Regions from separate parts of the Telluria sp. RT2P19 genome, predicted to be linked through region 2. Evidence: predicted binding sites of a transcription regulator. Region 2 holds the regulator's gene; the other holds the start of a gene.
What was found. The regulator FliA, encoded in region 2, starts transcription of late flagellar genes. The targets are predictions, from matches to a motif close to CTAAAGTTTNNNNNNNNNNNGCCGNTA.
Positions count from the first base shown of each region.

Region 1: AC56KW_RS01380 (flagellar protein FliT) is a predicted target of FliA. The motif match lies at 3,269-3,295, and genes of this name have one in related genera.

Region 1 covers NZ_JCASIL010000001.1:324,073-331,969, reverse strand. Annotated here, with positions in the region: gene AC56KW_RS01405 (S9 family peptidase) at 1-526, shown strand, start outside; gene AC56KW_RS01400 (CsbD family protein) at 593-799, opposite strand; gene AC56KW_RS01395 (AI-2E family transporter) at 982-2,079, shown strand; gene AC56KW_RS01390 (CsbD family protein) at 2,211-2,387, opposite strand; gene AC56KW_RS01385 (class I SAM-dependent methyltransferase) at 2,460-3,101, opposite strand; gene AC56KW_RS01380 (flagellar protein FliT) at 3,348-3,623, shown strand; gene AC56KW_RS01375 (type IV pilus assembly protein FimV) at 4,076-5,239, opposite strand; gene fumC (class II fumarate hydratase) at 5,328-6,722, shown strand; gene AC56KW_RS01365 (RNA-binding S4 domain-containing protein) at 6,888-7,100, shown strand; gene AC56KW_RS01360 (DUF883 family protein) at 7,246-7,530, shown strand; gene AC56KW_RS01355 (YjfB family protein) at 7,674-7,865, opposite strand; gene mobB (molybdopterin-guanine dinucleotide biosynthesis protein B) at 7,889-7,897, opposite strand, start outside.
Region 2 covers NZ_JCASIL010000012.1:76,438-84,334, reverse strand. Annotated here, with positions in the region: gene AC56KW_RS15885 (M35 family metalloendopeptidase) at 1-730, shown strand, start outside; gene AC56KW_RS15880 (hypothetical protein) at 1,365-1,868, opposite strand; gene motD (flagellar motor protein MotD) at 1,963-2,718, opposite strand; gene AC56KW_RS15870 (flagellar motor protein) at 2,730-3,473, opposite strand; gene AC56KW_RS15865 (RNA polymerase sigma factor FliA) at 3,455-4,183, opposite strand; gene AC56KW_RS15860 (MinD/ParA family ATP-binding protein) at 4,235-5,056, opposite strand; gene flhF (flagellar biosynthesis GTPase FlhF) at 5,049-6,440, opposite strand; gene AC56KW_RS15850 (NUDIX domain-containing protein) at 6,667-7,897, opposite strand, start outside.

The sequences.
Region 1 (7,897 bases), on a different contig from region 2:
CCTCTACAACAACCTGGGCAAGCACGAAGTCGACGACCAGGTGGCCGGCATCGACTGGCTGGCCAGGCAGAGCTTCGTCGATCCGAAGCGCGTCGGCGTGTTCGGCTGGAGCTATGGCGGCTTCATGACCCTGCGCCTGCTGTCCGCCGCCTCCGACAAGATCGCGATGGGCGTGTCGGTGGCGCCGGTAACCGACTGGGCGCTGTACGACACCCACTACACCGAGCGTTACGTGGGCGGCACGCCGAACGGCGATCCGGAAGCGTACAAGCGCAGCGGCGTGTTCGCGCACCTGGACGGCATGACGTCGAAGCTGCTTTTGATCCACGGCATGGCCGATGACAATGTGCTGTTCTCGAACACCACGCTGTTGATCGACGACCTCGTGAAACGCAATGTGCAGTTCGACCTGATGACCTATCCGGGCGCCAAGCACGGCATGTCGGGCCGCACCAACCAGCGCCACGTGTATGGGCTGATCGAGGCCTACTTCAAGAAGCAGCTGGGCGGCACGCAGCCAAACTGAGACCTGCCGCACAAACAAGAACGGCCGCGTCTATTCGACGCGGCCGTTTTTCATTCACACGTCGGATTATGGACGTGGCGCCGGACGGTTGGTGTCTTCCACCGCATCCTTGACGATTTCCTTGGCGTCGCCATAGGCTTCCTGGGTCTTGCCTTCGGCCTGGTTGGCCAGGCCCTTGGCCTGCTGCTCGGTGCTGCCGACCGCCTTGCCGGCGCCTTCCTGGATCTTGCCACCGATGTCTTTCAGTTTGCCTTCGACTTGGTCCTTGTTCATGGTGTTCTCCTTTGAGTAAGACATGCCGGTATGGCCATGCGATGAGTACAGAATACGCTCCCGGGTGCTGCTCATCTGTTCGCGCACGCACACAGCCATTCCGGCACAGTCGCGCGACATTTAGATGGATCAACTGCTAATCTTTTTTCAACGCGACTTGCCGCTCGAGAAGAGAAAGCCCCATGCATAACAAAAATATCCCCCCACCCGAAGCGGCGCACGAAGCGCCGCAAACCCAGCGCCGCCTGGCGCGCCGCGTCACCCTCGTCAACGGCATCGCCGTCCTGTTCGTGCTGGGCCTGGCCGCCGTCGTGCTGGCTGCCGATGCCCTGCTGCTCGTATTCGCCTGCATCCTGTTTGCGATCCTGCTCTACAAATTGAGCGAGATCATGCATCGGCGCTTTGGGATCAAGCGCCAACTGGCGCTCGGCATCGTCGTGTTGCTGCTGACTGCCATCATTGGCCTGGGCGGCTGGGCCATGGCGCCTCAGATTTCCGAGCAGTCGACCCAATTGGCGAAAGAAATCCCCGCTGCCGTCGAACGCTTGCAAGGCGAGGTCGAACAACATCCCCTGATCAAGCGCCTGGTGGCGGATTTGCCGTCGACTGAAGAAATGACCAAGCAAATGAGTTCGATGGTACCGAACGCCGGCCTGTTCTTCAGCGGCGTGCTCGGCGCGCTCGGCAATGTGGTGATCATCATTTTTGTCGGCATCTACTTTGCCGCAACCCCGGGCGTGTACACGGGCGGCTTCGTCCGCCTGATCCCGCAGTCCAGGCGCGGCCGTGCGCGCGAGGTGATCGACGAGATGAGCGACACGCTGTCGAGCTGGCTGCTCGGCAAGGCATTGTCGATGCTGATTGTCGGCACCACCACGGCGATCGGGCTCAGCCTGCTCGGCGTACCGCTGGCGCTGATCCTGGGGATTATTGCGGGCCTGCTCGACTTCATTCCTTATCTGGGCCCGATCATGGCCGGCATTCCGGCGGTACTGCTGGCGCTGTCGATCAGTCCGGACATGGCGCTGTATGCGCTGCTGCTGTTCGGGGCGATCAATATGCTCGAAGGTTATGTGCTGCAGCCGATGATCGAGGCCAAGGCGATCGAGCTGCCGCCCGCGCTGGTAATCGTCATGCAGCTGATCTTCGGCACGCTGTTCGGCTTTGCCGGCGTGGCGCTGGCGACGCCGCTGGCCGCCGTGCTGTCGGTGCTGGTCAAGATGCTCTACATCGAGGACGTACTAGGGGACAGACCGGCGAAAGGCGTGGAATCGAGCTGAGCGGTACACCTGATGAGTTAACTCGACAGTGGCTGAGAGCGGCGCGAAAGAAAGGTTCGCATAACTAACGCGAACAGCGCCCAAAACAAAGCCGCGCGACTGCGCGGCTTTGTTTTGGGATGCAAGGCAGATTAGCGGTTGCCTTTGGCAATTTCTTTCACATCGCCAACCTTCTTCTGGACCTTGCCTTCGGCCTGGTTCGACAGGCCTCCGCTCTGCTGCTGGCGGCTGCCGACGGCTTCGCCGACCTTCTGCTGCACCTTGCCGCCGACTTCCTTCGCCTTGCCTTTGACTTGATCCTTGTTCATTGCAATCTCCCTGCCTTTGACGTGGATGAGCCGTGATAGTAGGAGTAACTACCTGGCGGTTCTGTTCGGCGCTTAACAGACAGGCTTGCGCCAGACACTGGCAAGCCAGGGCTGCTGGTCGCGCGGCAGGCCCGGCGGACGGTAGTAATGATGGAGTGCGATGAAGCCAGCCGCGAGCAGGTAACGCTCCCAGGTGGTGTAATCGTAGTAACTGCCGTAGCGCGGACCGTTCCAGCCCTCCTGGTTGTCGCCGCGTGGGTTGGAACTGAACAGCACGCCACCGGGCTTGAGCCCGGCAAACAATTGCGCCAGCACTTGCGGCAAGGCGGCGCTGGGCACATGGAACAGCACCGCATTGGCAAAAATGCCATCGAACATCGCCGGCGGCAAGTCGAGGTGCAGGAAATCCTGGTGCCAGACTTCGCAGCCGCTGTAGTCGCGCGCCATGGCGACAAAACGTTCGCTGCCGTCGACGCCGATGGCGCGATGGCCGAGCGCACTGAAGGTGTTCAGGTCGCGCCCCGGGCCGCAGCCCAGGTCGAGGATGGTGTAGGGGCTCGGCGCCTCGATCGCCTCCAGCAGGGCCGCGACGTTCTGGCTGACGTCGTGGTCGATCGTGCCGGCGAAAAAGGAGTCGGCATTGCGCTCGTAGTGCGCGAGCGTGCGGCGCGCAATGTCGTCGTGCTTTTCGTCGTGTTGGTCGTCATGGTTCATGGCGACAGTATGCCAGCCCGCGACGGACGGCGCTGCCGCAAACGGGGCCGGCGGGCCAAGCCTGGCGATGTGGCGGTCCAAGGTCTCTGGTTCGGCGTGCACCGCCCCGGGTCCTTGGGCAAGCTCGGCAGTTCCGTAAAAAAGTTCAAAGAATTTTCGAAAACGCCCTAAAGTTCCCAAAACTCCTGCCGTAAAAGAACCAGACAACCGGTAATCCGGCCGGAGCTCCCTTGTTTTGGTGGCAATATGAACGCAAACGAAGTCCTCGCGATGTACGAAAGCCTCGCCGGCCTGACTCGTCAGATGTCGGATGCCGCCAGGGCGGGAGACTGGAATGAGTTCGCCAGCCTGAACGTGGAAGCCAAGGTCGAAGCACGCAGCGCCGCCGCCGGCGTGCCGGCCCTGGAAGGCGCCCAGCGCCTGCGCAAGATCGACCTGCTCAAGGAGCTGATGGCCAATGACCGCGCGATCCGCGACGTGACCGAACCTTGCCAGCTGGACCGCGCGTTGCACGCGCATTGATTCCCGGCGAATCGAACGAAGGCACCTGCGGGTGCCTTTTTTGTTGGCGCTGTACCCGTTAGCTGTTGATGACTCCGAGTGCGCTAGGCAGCAATTTCTCGACGGGAAGACGACAGGAGCCGGATCGCCGATCGGCTCACCTCAGCAGTCAATGCTCATCCACAGATAGCGAGTACAGCGCCAATGAAAAAGCGCCCATCGGGCGCTCTTGCTGCCGCCAAGCCATGGGCTGGGCCGCGAATTGGGTGGAGGACGAACCCCAGCTATCTGCTGGCGTCGCCTCTTGCCGGTTGCTCCCGGCGTCCACTGCCGCTGTAGGCAAATGGACTGCTTCCAGTCACAGGCGTTTCATCAACGTCAGTCTGCTGTCCGCGCCACGCTATCGATGGTGGCTGCGCCAGACCCTGCGCCGTCTGTGACCTCGTCGATCACAAGACCAGTATAACGCAAAATCAAACTTGCGTAGACACTTGCTGCTCAGTGTCGTCGAGCTTTGGCTCGACCGCCCCCCGGGCCGCGTTCATGCCGCCTTTCTTGCGTGCGAGGCGCTGGCGCAGGCGGGCCATCAGGGGAACGCCGGGCATCGCTTGGATCTGCCCTGCCCGCTTGCGGCGCCGCAGCAGCACGAGCGCACCAGCGGCCAGCACCAGCACGGCGCCAAGGCCGCCGGCGATCCAGCCCCAGGGCGTGGACGCCTCGGGCGCCGGCGCCGGACGGCGCCCTGGCCGATGCGGCTTGTCCGGATCGACCGGCTTGGGCCTGCTGACGGCGGCTGGACTGGCGCCCAGCGCCACCTGCAATACCCTCACCTTGTCTTCCAGCTGGCCGATCTGTTCGCGCAGCTGGGCATTCTTGTAGTCGAGCGCGGCGCATACCGTCGAGCGGTCGACGCTCATCGCCGGCGCGCAGGCGGCCGCCGCCGGGGCCGCCTGCGGCGACTCCGCGGGCACAGGTTTCGGCGACGCCGCGGGCGCCGGCTTCGGCGCTACTACCGGTACGGGCGGCGCTTCCCGCTTCGGCTCGGGCATCGGCTCCGGTTTCGATGGCGGCTTCGGCGCTGCCGCCGGTTCCGGCTTCGGCGCTGGCTCGACCTTCGCGGCGGCCGGCCTGGGTGGCGGCACGGCGCGCGGCCGAGGCGGTTTCGCCACGACCGGCGCGACGGGTGCAGGCGCAGGTGCAGGCGCCTCCGCCACCACCGGCGCCGGAATCCTGACCGGTGCAGGTGGCGGCGGATTCGGGTTCGGCGACATCGACAAGGTCACCAGCCGGACATTGCGCTGGCCGCCATCGGCCAGTTCCAGGTACAAATGCAGCCGGCTTGATTCAACCGGCGCGAGCGACGTCACGTGCAGGAACTGGCGGCCTTCGCGCTGCGTCACAGTCATGTTCAGGGTCGACAGCACCTGCGGCATGCCGATATTGGCGCCGCGGTAGACGTTCGGGTCCGCCAGCCGCGCCTGCACCGGGACCGAAGGCGCATCGAGCATGGTCAATTCGATATCGGCCACGAGTTTCTGGCCGATATACGAACGGACTTGCGAATCGCCCAGTTCGGCTGCGCCGGCCGTGCCGGACAGCAGCGCACAAGTAATGATCAGGGGGAGGCGGCTAGCCATAAGGAATAACAAGAGTGGAGCCCAAGCGTAATTAACGGACATTGCGATAAACTCTTTAATCCCATCCCCTTGCATAACAGGAATGTCTATGGAAAACAGGATTGAGAAGGACAGCTTTGGCCCGATCGAGGTGCCAGCCGATCGCCTATGGGGTGCGCAGACCCAGCGCTCGCTCCACCACTTCCACATCTCGAGCGAGCGCATGGCGCCCGAGCTGGTCGCGGCGCTGGCTCAGGTCAAGCGCGCCGCTGCCGCGGTCAACCGCTCGCTCGGCAAGCTCCCCGGCGACAAGGCCGACGCCATCATCCGGGCTGCCGACGAAGTGCTCGAAGGCCAGCACCCGGCCGAGTTCCCGCTCGCCGTCTGGCAGACCGGCTCGGGCACCCAGAGCAATATGAACATGAACGAAGTGCTGGCCAACCGCGGCTCCGAACTGCTGGGCGGCGAACGCGGCGAAGCCCGCATGCTGCACCCGAACGACCATGTCAATATGGGCCAGTCGTCGAACGACATCTTCCCGACCGCCATGCACGTGGCCGCCGCCTGGGCGCTGGCCAAGGAAGTCCTGCCGGCGCTGGCCCAGCTGCGCGGCACCCTGCTGCGCAAGTCGCGCGACTTCGAACCGATCGTCAAGATCGGCCGCACCCATTTGCAAGATGCGACGCCACTCACCCTGGGCCAGGAGTTCTCCGGCTACGTGGCCCAGCTCGAGTACTCCGAGCAGCAGCTCAAGTCGGCCCTGCCCGGCCTGCTGCTGCTGGCCGCCGGCGGCACCGCCGTGGGCACCGGCCTGAACGCCCACCCCGAATTCGCCCCGCGCATCGCGGCCGAGCTCGGCTCGCGCACCGGCCTGTCGTTCAAGACGGCGCCGAACAAGTTCATGGCCCTGGCCGGCCACGACGCCATGGTCGCCGCCCACGGCGCCTTCAAGACGCTGGCCACGGCGCTCATGAAGATCGCCAACGACGTGCGCTGGATGGCGTCCGGCCCGCGCTCCGGCCTGGGCGAAATCACCATCCCCGAGAACGAGCCGGGCAGCTCGATCATGCCGGGCAAGGTCAATCCGACCCAGTGCGAGGCACTGACCATGCTGTGCTGCCAGGTGTTCGGCAACGACGTCGCCATCACGGTCGGCGGCTCGCAGGGCAATTTCGAGCTCAATGTGTTCAAGCCCATGATCGCGCACAATTTCCTGCAAAGTGCTCGCCTGCTGGCCGACGGCATGCGCTCCTTCGACGAGCATTGCGCCCAGGGCATCGAGCCGAACCGCGCCCGCATCGGCGAGCTGATGGAAAAATCGCTGATGCTGGTGACTGCATTGGCGCCGCACATCGGGTATGATCGCGCCGCGCAGATCGCCAAGAAGGCATCCACGGACGGCCTGACCCTGCGCCAGGCCGCCCTGCAAAGCGGCTTCGTCGATGAACAGCAGTTCGACCAGTGGATCGTGCCGATTGACATGACCCGTCCAGATCCGGCGTGAATGGATGCCGATACGGTGCAAGTCGAACGTCGGAACGGTGTGAATCGACTCGGGGACGCCGTGACTCGCACGAAGAGCCGCCAGGTTGGCGGCTTGCCGCCGATCCTGCGCCCATATTAAGTGGCCTCATCAATCGTACACCGCCTTTACCATCCCGAGGATAGAATGCAAAAAATAGTTTTCGATTTGACATCAGAATTCGTCGAGGTCAACCAGTTGCTGAAGCTGGTCGGCCTGGTCGACAGCGGCGGCGCGGGCAAGAACATGGTCGCCAGCGGCGCGGTGTCGGTCGATGGTAAACAGGAGCTGCGCAAGACGGCCAAGATCCGCAGCGGCCAGACCGTCTCGGTCGGCGATCTGCGCATCACCGTGCAATAAGCTGTCTGGCGCCCGGAACTCGGGCGCTCTGGTGTGAAAAAACCGGGCGCTGGAACGGCGCCTTATGTTTGCGCACTAACAAACAGAGCGGGGCTTCCTTGTTTATATTTTAAGACGTCACACATACGGCTTAGAGGTGAAGGCGATGGAAACCCCGGAACACCGTGCTCAAACGCAGGAGCAATTGATCGGCGACCTGCGCCTCGTGATCGAAAACGCGGAAGAGCTCCTCAAGAACACTGATCACTACTCCAGTGCGCTGTACCAGAACGCGCGCGCCAAGCTGTCGCTCGCCCTGGAAGCGGCGAACGAGGAACTGTCCCGCTTCGAGGACGCCCAACTCGAACGCATGATGGCCGCCACCCGCGCGGCCAATGACCGCTACCGGGACATGTCCGGCGAAGCACGCATCCTGCGCGCCTTCCATTGAGCGCTGACCAATGCAAAAACCCGGCTTCGCGGCCGGGTTAACAAGGCGAGACCAAGGCGAGACGCAATCTCACGTGATCTTCGATCCGGCTTTCGAACGTAAGTTCGTGCCGGCCTCCTGTAACTGAAGATCGTCGACGTCGTTCAGGCCTTGGTATTGATCGTATTGCCCAAGTGTGGCGGCAGGTTCTGCGGTTGTGGCACCGACTGGATCAGCTGGGCCGCCGAATTGGCCTGGATGTCCAAGGCTTTCTTGAGCATCGTTACGCCTACTTCTTGACGGACACCGGTCTCGGCCATGCTGGTGGCGAGCTTGGCAATATTCGTAACGTCCATTTACCTCTCCAGAAAAAGACTTGTCAGTCTTT
Region 2 (7,897 bases):
CGCCTCGCTCAGCGAGACGGTCGAGCTGTCCCGCTTGTACGAGATGAGCGTGACCGGCAGCTACACGATCCGCTACCGCAGCGCCGCCATGCCCGCGCCGGGCGCCGCGCTGCAGCCGGTGGCGGGTGAACTGGTATCGACACCGGTGAACATCTGGGTCAATGGCCCCCTGCCGCGCGGCAGCAGGATCGCGGCCGTGGCGCCGGAGCCTGGCCAGCCCGGCCTTCACTATGCCAACTGCTCGAACGCCCAGCAGGAACACCTGGGGACGGCGATGGCTGCGGGGCGGGCGATGGCGGCCGGCGGCCATGCTTATCTCACGTCGGGCAAGGGGTATGGCGAACGCTATACGACCTGGTTCGGGGCGCCGGACGCGGCGCGCGGCGCCAGGGTCACCAGCAATTTCACGGCGATCAAGGACGCTTTCGAGAACAAGCCGGTCAAGATCGATTGCGATTGCAATGAGCCGTATTTTGCGTATGTGTATCCGGCGCGGCCATATACCGTATGGGTGTGCAAGGCGTTCTGGGCCGCGGCCGTGACCGGCACCGATTCACGCGGCGGCACGCTGCTGCATGAGCTCAGCCATTTCGAGGTGGTGGCGGCGACCGATGACCATGTGTACGGCCAGGCCGGCGCCGCCGAACTGGCCCGCTCGGCGCCGGACCGGGCGATCAATAACGCCGATTCACATGAGTATTTTGGCGAGAACACGCCACCGCAGCAATGATGGTCGGGCGCCGCATGTGCGATACATCGTGGGGTGGTTGGACGCGTGGACGGCGAGCCGTCCACCCTACAGCCGCCCTTACCCTAAATGGGGTGGATGGCCCTGCCATCCATCCTACAGCCGCCCTTGCATTAAAGTGGGGTGGACGGCTCTGCCGTCCACGCGTCCAACCACTGCATGCATCACAACGCAACCGCGATCTGAACGCGTGGACGGCGAGCCGTCCACCCTACAGCCGCCCTTGCACAAAGTGGGGTGGACGGCTCTGCCGTCCACGCGTCCAACCACTGCATGCATCACAACGCAACCGCGATTTGAACGCGTGGACGGCAAGCCGTCCACCCTACAGCCGCCCTTACACAAAGTGGGGTGGATGGCTCTGCCGTCCACCCCACAGCCGCCCTTGCACTAAGTGGGGTGGACGGCTCTGCCGTCCACGCGTCCAACCACCGCATGCATCACAACGCAACCGCGATCTGAACGCGTGGACGGCGAGCCGTCCACCCTACAGCCGCCCTTAAACTAAGTGGGGTGGACGGCGAACCGTCCACCCCACAATGCGTCTAGCCACAATTCGTCTGCCGACGGTTCGTCTGGCGCACGGTTCGGGTCGGCGTTAAGGCAAGCAGGCGCCCTACCGCTGCGTAAACGAAAACTTCACCGGAATCGCCGGACTGCTCTTGATACTCGCCGCATCGAGCTTGCCCGGATTGGCCAGCCACGGCCCCGCATAGCGGATCTCGTAGCTGTGCTGCCCCGGCTTGAACGCGTACGCCTGGGTGATGTCGATCGTGTTCAGGTGGGTGGTCTGCGGCTTGACCTCGAGGTAATCGGCCAGGCCCGGCGCGGCGCGCTTGACCATGCGGCCGGTATAGGCCACTTCTTCGGCCGGCGTGCGCAGGCTGAAGCGCGGGGCGGTCAGGTCGTCGCCGAGGGCGATCTCGCGCGGGATCCACACCGACTGGTCACTGCGGTTCTCGATCAGCACGCGTACCTTGACCGACGTCGAACCGGTCTCGACCTCGAGCCGGTGATGCACGTTCACCTTGGCCTCCACCGCCTTGACGACGCCGACCACGCCGCCCAGCGCCAGCAGCGTTGCCAGCACGGTCGCCGGCATGCTTCGTTTGACATGCATCTTCACTCCTTCGGACACGGGGCCATATGGTTTGATCGAGCGAACGCCTTCGCGGCGAGCGCAATACGATTATGACACGACTCGCCTAACCGGTTCAGGGCAGTATGTTACCGCCTGTTTCAGGCAAGGCCGCCAGGATGGTTACCGCCACCCGCCGGTTGCGCGTCTGGCCGGCCGGGTCCGTGTTCGGCGCCACCGGCCGCGTGTCGGCAAAGCCGATCGCCGACAAGCGCGCGGCCGGCAGGCCGTTGTCGATGAACAGCCGCACCACGCTCGAGGCGCGCGCGGTCGACAGCTCCCAGTTCGACGGATAGATCGCGCTCGCGATCGGCAAGTCGTCGGTATGGCCCTCGACCTCGATGCGGTGGGTGTCGTCCTTGAGCAGGCCGGCCACCGCGCCCAGCACTTCGCGCGCCTCGGGGTCGAGCACGGCCTGGCCCTGCTCGAACAGCACGCTGGCATTGATCTCGACGCTGATGCCGCGCGCATTCTGCGTTACCCGTACCTGGCCCGACTTCACCAGCGGCAGCAGGGTCGCCGACAGCTCGCGCGCCATCACGCCCATGCGCTCCTGCTCGCGCCGCGCGGCTTCGTTGCGCTTGCGGTTGATGATGTGCGACAGCGGCAGCACCGGCTCGACATTGGTGCTGACCTGCGTGGCCGCGCCGCGGCCGCCGAAGGCGTCGCCCAGGGCGTCGGACAGCACCTGGTACTTGCCCTCGTTGACGATGGAAATCGCGTACATCACCACGAAGAAGGCGAACAGCAGCGTGATCAGGTCGGCGTACGAGATCAGCCAGCGCTCGTGGTGCTCTTGCGGGACGTCGTCGTCGTAGCGCTTGCGGGCCATGACCGTTCGCGTCAGTGGCGCGCCAGCAGGCTGGCGACGCGCTCGTCGACCACGCGGCCATGGTCGCCGCTGGCGAGGTCGGCGAAGACTTCGGCCAGGATCTCGTATTGCGAGACGCGGTCGTTGACGATGGCCTTGAGTTTGGTGCCCACCGGGAAGAAGAACAGGTTGGCCAGGCCGACCCCGTACACGGTCGAGACGAATGCGACCGCGATGCCGGAACCCAGGCGCGCCGGGTCGGACAGGTTTTCCATCACCTGGATCAGGCCCAGCACGGCGCCCAGGATGCCGATCGTCGGCGCATAGCCAGCCGCCGATTCCCAGATGCGCGCCGCCTGTCTCTGGGCGAATTCGTAGCCGTTGATCTCGTGTTCGAGCAGGCTGCGCAGTTTATCCGGCCCGATGCCGTCGACCACCAGGCGCAAGCCCTTGGCGACGAACGGGTCGGCCTTGTTCATGTATTGTTCGAGCGCCAGCAGGCCGTCGCGCCGCGCCGACTGGCTCCACATCGTGATGTCGCGCGACAGTTTCAGGCGGCCGTTCTTCGGCGGCCTGAACACCCAGCGCAGCATGCCGAGGCCGCGCAGGAAGGTGCGCGCTTCGCTCTGCAGCAATACGGCGCCGAAGGTGCCGACGACGACAATGGCGAAGGCGGCCGGCTGCATCAGCGATGCGAACCTGCCGCCGTCGAAGGTGTAGCCGAGGAAGATGCCGGCGAGCGCCAGCACCAGGCCGATTACGCTGGCCCAGTCCATATATGCTCCCGCAAGGTGGTGCGCAGGCGCGCAACGGCCTGGGTGTGCAGCTGCGACACCCGCGATTCGGAGACGCCCATGACGGCGCCGATTTCCTTGAGGTTCAGTTCTTCTTCGTAGTACAGGCCCATCAACAGTTTCTCGCGCGGCGGCAGGTTGTCGATGGCCTCGATCACCGCCTGGCGGAAGTCGGTTTCCATCAGGCCGCGCAGCGGATCGCTGTCGTCCACCGCATAGCGGTCAAGGAAGTTGCCGTCGCCGTCGTCATCACGGAAATCCTCGTAATAGACCAGCTGGTGGCCGCCCGAGTCGGCCAGCATCTCCTGGTAATCCTCGAGCGACAGATCGAGCGACTTCGCCACTTCGGTTTCGCTGGGCGGACGGCCCAGGCGCTGCTGCAGCGCGTGCATCGCGCCCTCGACCTTGCGCATGTTCTGGCGCGTGCTGCGCGGCATCCAGTCGCTGCTGCGCAGTTCGTCGAGCATGGCGCCGCGGATGCGCAGCACCGCGTAGGTCTCGAACTGCGCACCGTGGTTGTCTTCGTAGCGGTTGATCGCGTCCAGCAGGCCGATCATGCCGGCTTGCACCAGGTCATCCACTTCCACCGAAGGCGGCAGCTTGGCCTTCATGTGGTGGGCAAGGCGCTTTACCAACGGCATATGCTCCGTCAGCAAAGAATTCTTGTCCGCTTTCCCTTTGACCGTGTACATGCTGGTGTGCGTCTTTTCTCTATGCTTGTGCTATGCGCGTTGCGTTGTCGATCAAGAACCGAAGTGGGCCGCACTGCCCTGCTTGCCGAACTGCGGCATGGCGTGCAGCGCGAACTTGCCGGCCAGCTGGCGAAACGCGATCGAGGCGCCGGCCAGCGGGAAGGCGTCGACCACGGCCCGGCCCAGGCGTGCGGCGCGGTGCAGGTATTCGTCGGCCGGCACCGAGCCCATGAAACTGAGCTTGACGGCGAGATAACGTGTTGCCGCTGCTGACATATTATCGTATACCACCTTGGCCTCTGCCTCTGTCGCACCGGTAACGAGGATGCCGAACGGGCGCCGGCCCAGGTGCATCGACAGCCGCTTGATCAGCGCATACGCGCTGGTGATCGAGCTGGCGCTGGTGGATACCTGCACCACGATCTCGGAACCGGCCATCGAGGCCACCGGGAAATCGCCGTCCGGGCCGAGTTCGGCGTCGACGATCACGATGGCCGCCTGCGTGGCCAGCACGTCGAAGGTCTTGCCGAGGCGGCGCGCATCGTTGTGCGATTCGGGCACGCCCATCGGCACCACCGAGAAGCCCTGCGGCACCGGGCGGATCACCTGGTTCAGGGCGCTTTCCTGGCGCGCGACCTGCAGCAGCGATGCGCCGCGGTTCAAGCCCAGGCGGCGCGCGACGCCGTATTCGACTTCGCAGGCGTCCACGATCAGCACGTCGTTGCCGGTCTGGGCCAGCGAGGCGCCCAGGTTGACCAGCATGGCGCCCTTGTCGTCCTCGGGCGTGGCGGACAGAAAAGTGACCACGCGCGGACGCGGGCCCTGCAGCATGCGGCGCAGGCCTTCGGCCTGGTCGAAATCGAAACTAGCCAAGGTTCACCTCGCGTGCGCCGGCGGTTTGGGCGGCTGCGGCCATCATCACCGGCAGGTCGGTATCGGCAAGCTGCGCGCCGGCCGCGTTGCCGCGGTTGCGGAAGGCGCAGTCCACCAGCAGGTTGCGGTCGGCCACGTGCAAGTCTTCCGGCACGCGCTGGCCGTTCGAGATGTAGTGCAGGTTCAGCTTCTGGCGGATCACGATGTCGAGCACGCCGCCGATCGATGCGGCTTCGTCCATCTTGGTCATGATCGCACCGTGCAGGCCGCTGCCCTGGTAGGCGCGCACCACTTCGTTCAGGGTCTCGTTGGTCGCGGTCGAATTCAGGCACAGCAGGCGCTTCACTTCGGCGCCCGAGCTCGACAGCATGGCGACCTGCTCGGCCACCATGTGGTCGCGCTGCGACATGCCGATGGTGTCGATCAGCACGGTGTGCTTGTTGCGCAGTTCCTTCAGGGCGATGCGCAGGTCGGCTTCGTCCTTTACCGAGTGCACCATCACGCCCAGGATCTTGCCGTAGATGCGCAGCTGCTCGTGGCCGCCGATACGGTAGGCATCGGTGGTGATCAGGGCCAGCTTGTCCGGGCCGTGGCGCATCACGCAGCGCGCGGCCAGCTTGGCGGTGGTGGTGGTCTTGCCGACGCCGGTCGGGCCGACCAGGGCGAACACGCCGCCCTGCTCGAGCATCGCGTCCTCGTTGCCGATGGTGTTCAAGTTGCGAGCCAGCACGGTCTTTACCCAGCGCATGGCGTCGGCGGCGTCTTTCGCCGCCGGCATTTTCTCGATCATGTAGCGCGCCAGGGTGGCCGAAAAACCAGCCGCCAGCATCTCGCGCAGCACGGTCGCCTTGTGCGGCTCGCGCTGGGCGGTGGCGTTCCACGACAGTTCGGCCAGCTGCGTTTCCATCAGGCCGCGCATGGCGCGGATCTCGTTCATCATCCCGCTCATTTCGGCGGCCGCCGATTCCTTGGCCTGGGCGATGGCGGCGCTCATCATCGAGGTCATGGCGGTCATGTCGATGGTCGGCTCCGGGGCCGGGGCGCGGCGCTCGGCGTAGGTCGGGGCTGGTTCGACGTGGGCGGCTGGAGCGGCCGCTGCGGTGAACCCGGGCGCTGCTGGCGCTGTATCCTGCAGGCGGCGCGACATGAAGGGCGCCCTGGCCAGCGCTGGCGCGTCGAGCTGCAGTTGCGGCGCCGGCTGGGCCAGTTCCGAGTCCGCGGCCGGGGCGGCCAGCGAAGCCACGTCGTCATTGTCGAGCGCCAGGATCTCGACCTGGCCGTCGACTGGACGGTTGGAGAGGATGACGGCATCTGGTCCAAGGGCTTCGCGCACCTTGCGCAAGGCATCCCGGGAAGTTGCTGCCGTAAATTTCTTCACCTTCATCTAGTTCTCCGCGCTTCAGTTCTGCATGACGGGCACGATGCCAGTCGACAGGAAGCATTATTGACGATGCCACTAGGAAACCATCAGGGGAAAAGGATGGGGAAAATGGTCTATTTCGTCGGGACCAGTAAAAACGATAATCTTTGACGGGATGGCAAGCCCTGCCGGGCATGGGCTCACGCCGGCCAGGATGTGCGAGCAGATGATGGATGCCGACAGCCAGCTGTCAGCGGCCAGGGCTGCGGCTTCTGGACTTGCTTGCTTTGGTCGCGCTGGACGACGCTGAAGTCGCCGGGCCGCTACTGGATGCATCCGGTGGTTGCGCAGCTTGTGCGGGTTGTGCGGGTTGTGGCGCGACCGGCGCCCTACTGCGCCAGTTCGGACGGCTCGACGCCGCCTGTTCGGATACGCGCGAACCGCTCGCGGCCACCTGCCGATCTGGCTGGCCTGGCACGCCCCGCGCGGGTCGCGGCAAACTGTTGGTCTCCGCACGACGCCATGGTGTGTTCCCTGCTGCCCCCGACGTGGTCGCCCCCGCGCGCGCGGTAGTTTGACGTGGGCTCATTCCAGTGTTGACTGTATTTTGCCTGGCGGGTTCGGCAGGAGCAGCAGCCCTCATGGTGGCCGATGCCCGCCATGAGCCTCCAGGAACCGGGGCGGTAGACGCCACATGGAGCCGTGCCGGCGTTGATTGCACCAGTACCGATGGAGAACGGAAGTTGCCCATCGCCGTCGGTACGAGGCCTGGTGCCGGCGGGGGTGGCGGGGGTGGCGGTACTGGCGTGCGTGCCGATAGTGTCGCTGGCGGCGTTGCGGGCGCAGAGGCCGAAGCCACGGTGGATGCTGCCAGCGCCGCTGGTGCGGGCGCCGATGCACCTTGGTCTGGATGCGTCATGATGCGCTCCAAGACTTTGGCATGGACTTTTTCCAAGCCCTCTACATACCAGTCGCGTTCCGAGATGCGAGCTTCAAAGCCTGGGTCGCGTCTTATGAGATTCTGTTTCTGGCGTTCATATTCTTGTATCGCTGCTTGAATCCGCTGATTCTCCGCCGAGTTTTGGGATAGTAGCCCGCGCATCGCAGAGTCAATCTCCACAAGGCGCTTCTGATCATCAGTCTGGCGCAAAGGCGGTATGGCCTGTGACTCAAGTAATTGATTTTTGGTCTTAGCATCCTCGAGTAAAAGCTGCATTCGGGAAATTTCTTCGCTATTTGCCCTGACGATCCGCTGACGCTCGCCGATCTCCCTTCCTAACTTTTCCCACTCCTTCGCCTGCGTTTTTATATTTTTCGGATATATGACGTTAGTGAATTGCAATAGAGAAATATCATGACTAAATGATGAAACCCTTCTCAATTCATCATCCAGTGGCTTGATTTTTCCGTCCTTACCGTCGATCGCGTCCTGTATGTCCTTCAGGGTCTGCTTGCACGCCTTGTCCTCGACGGCCAGTATG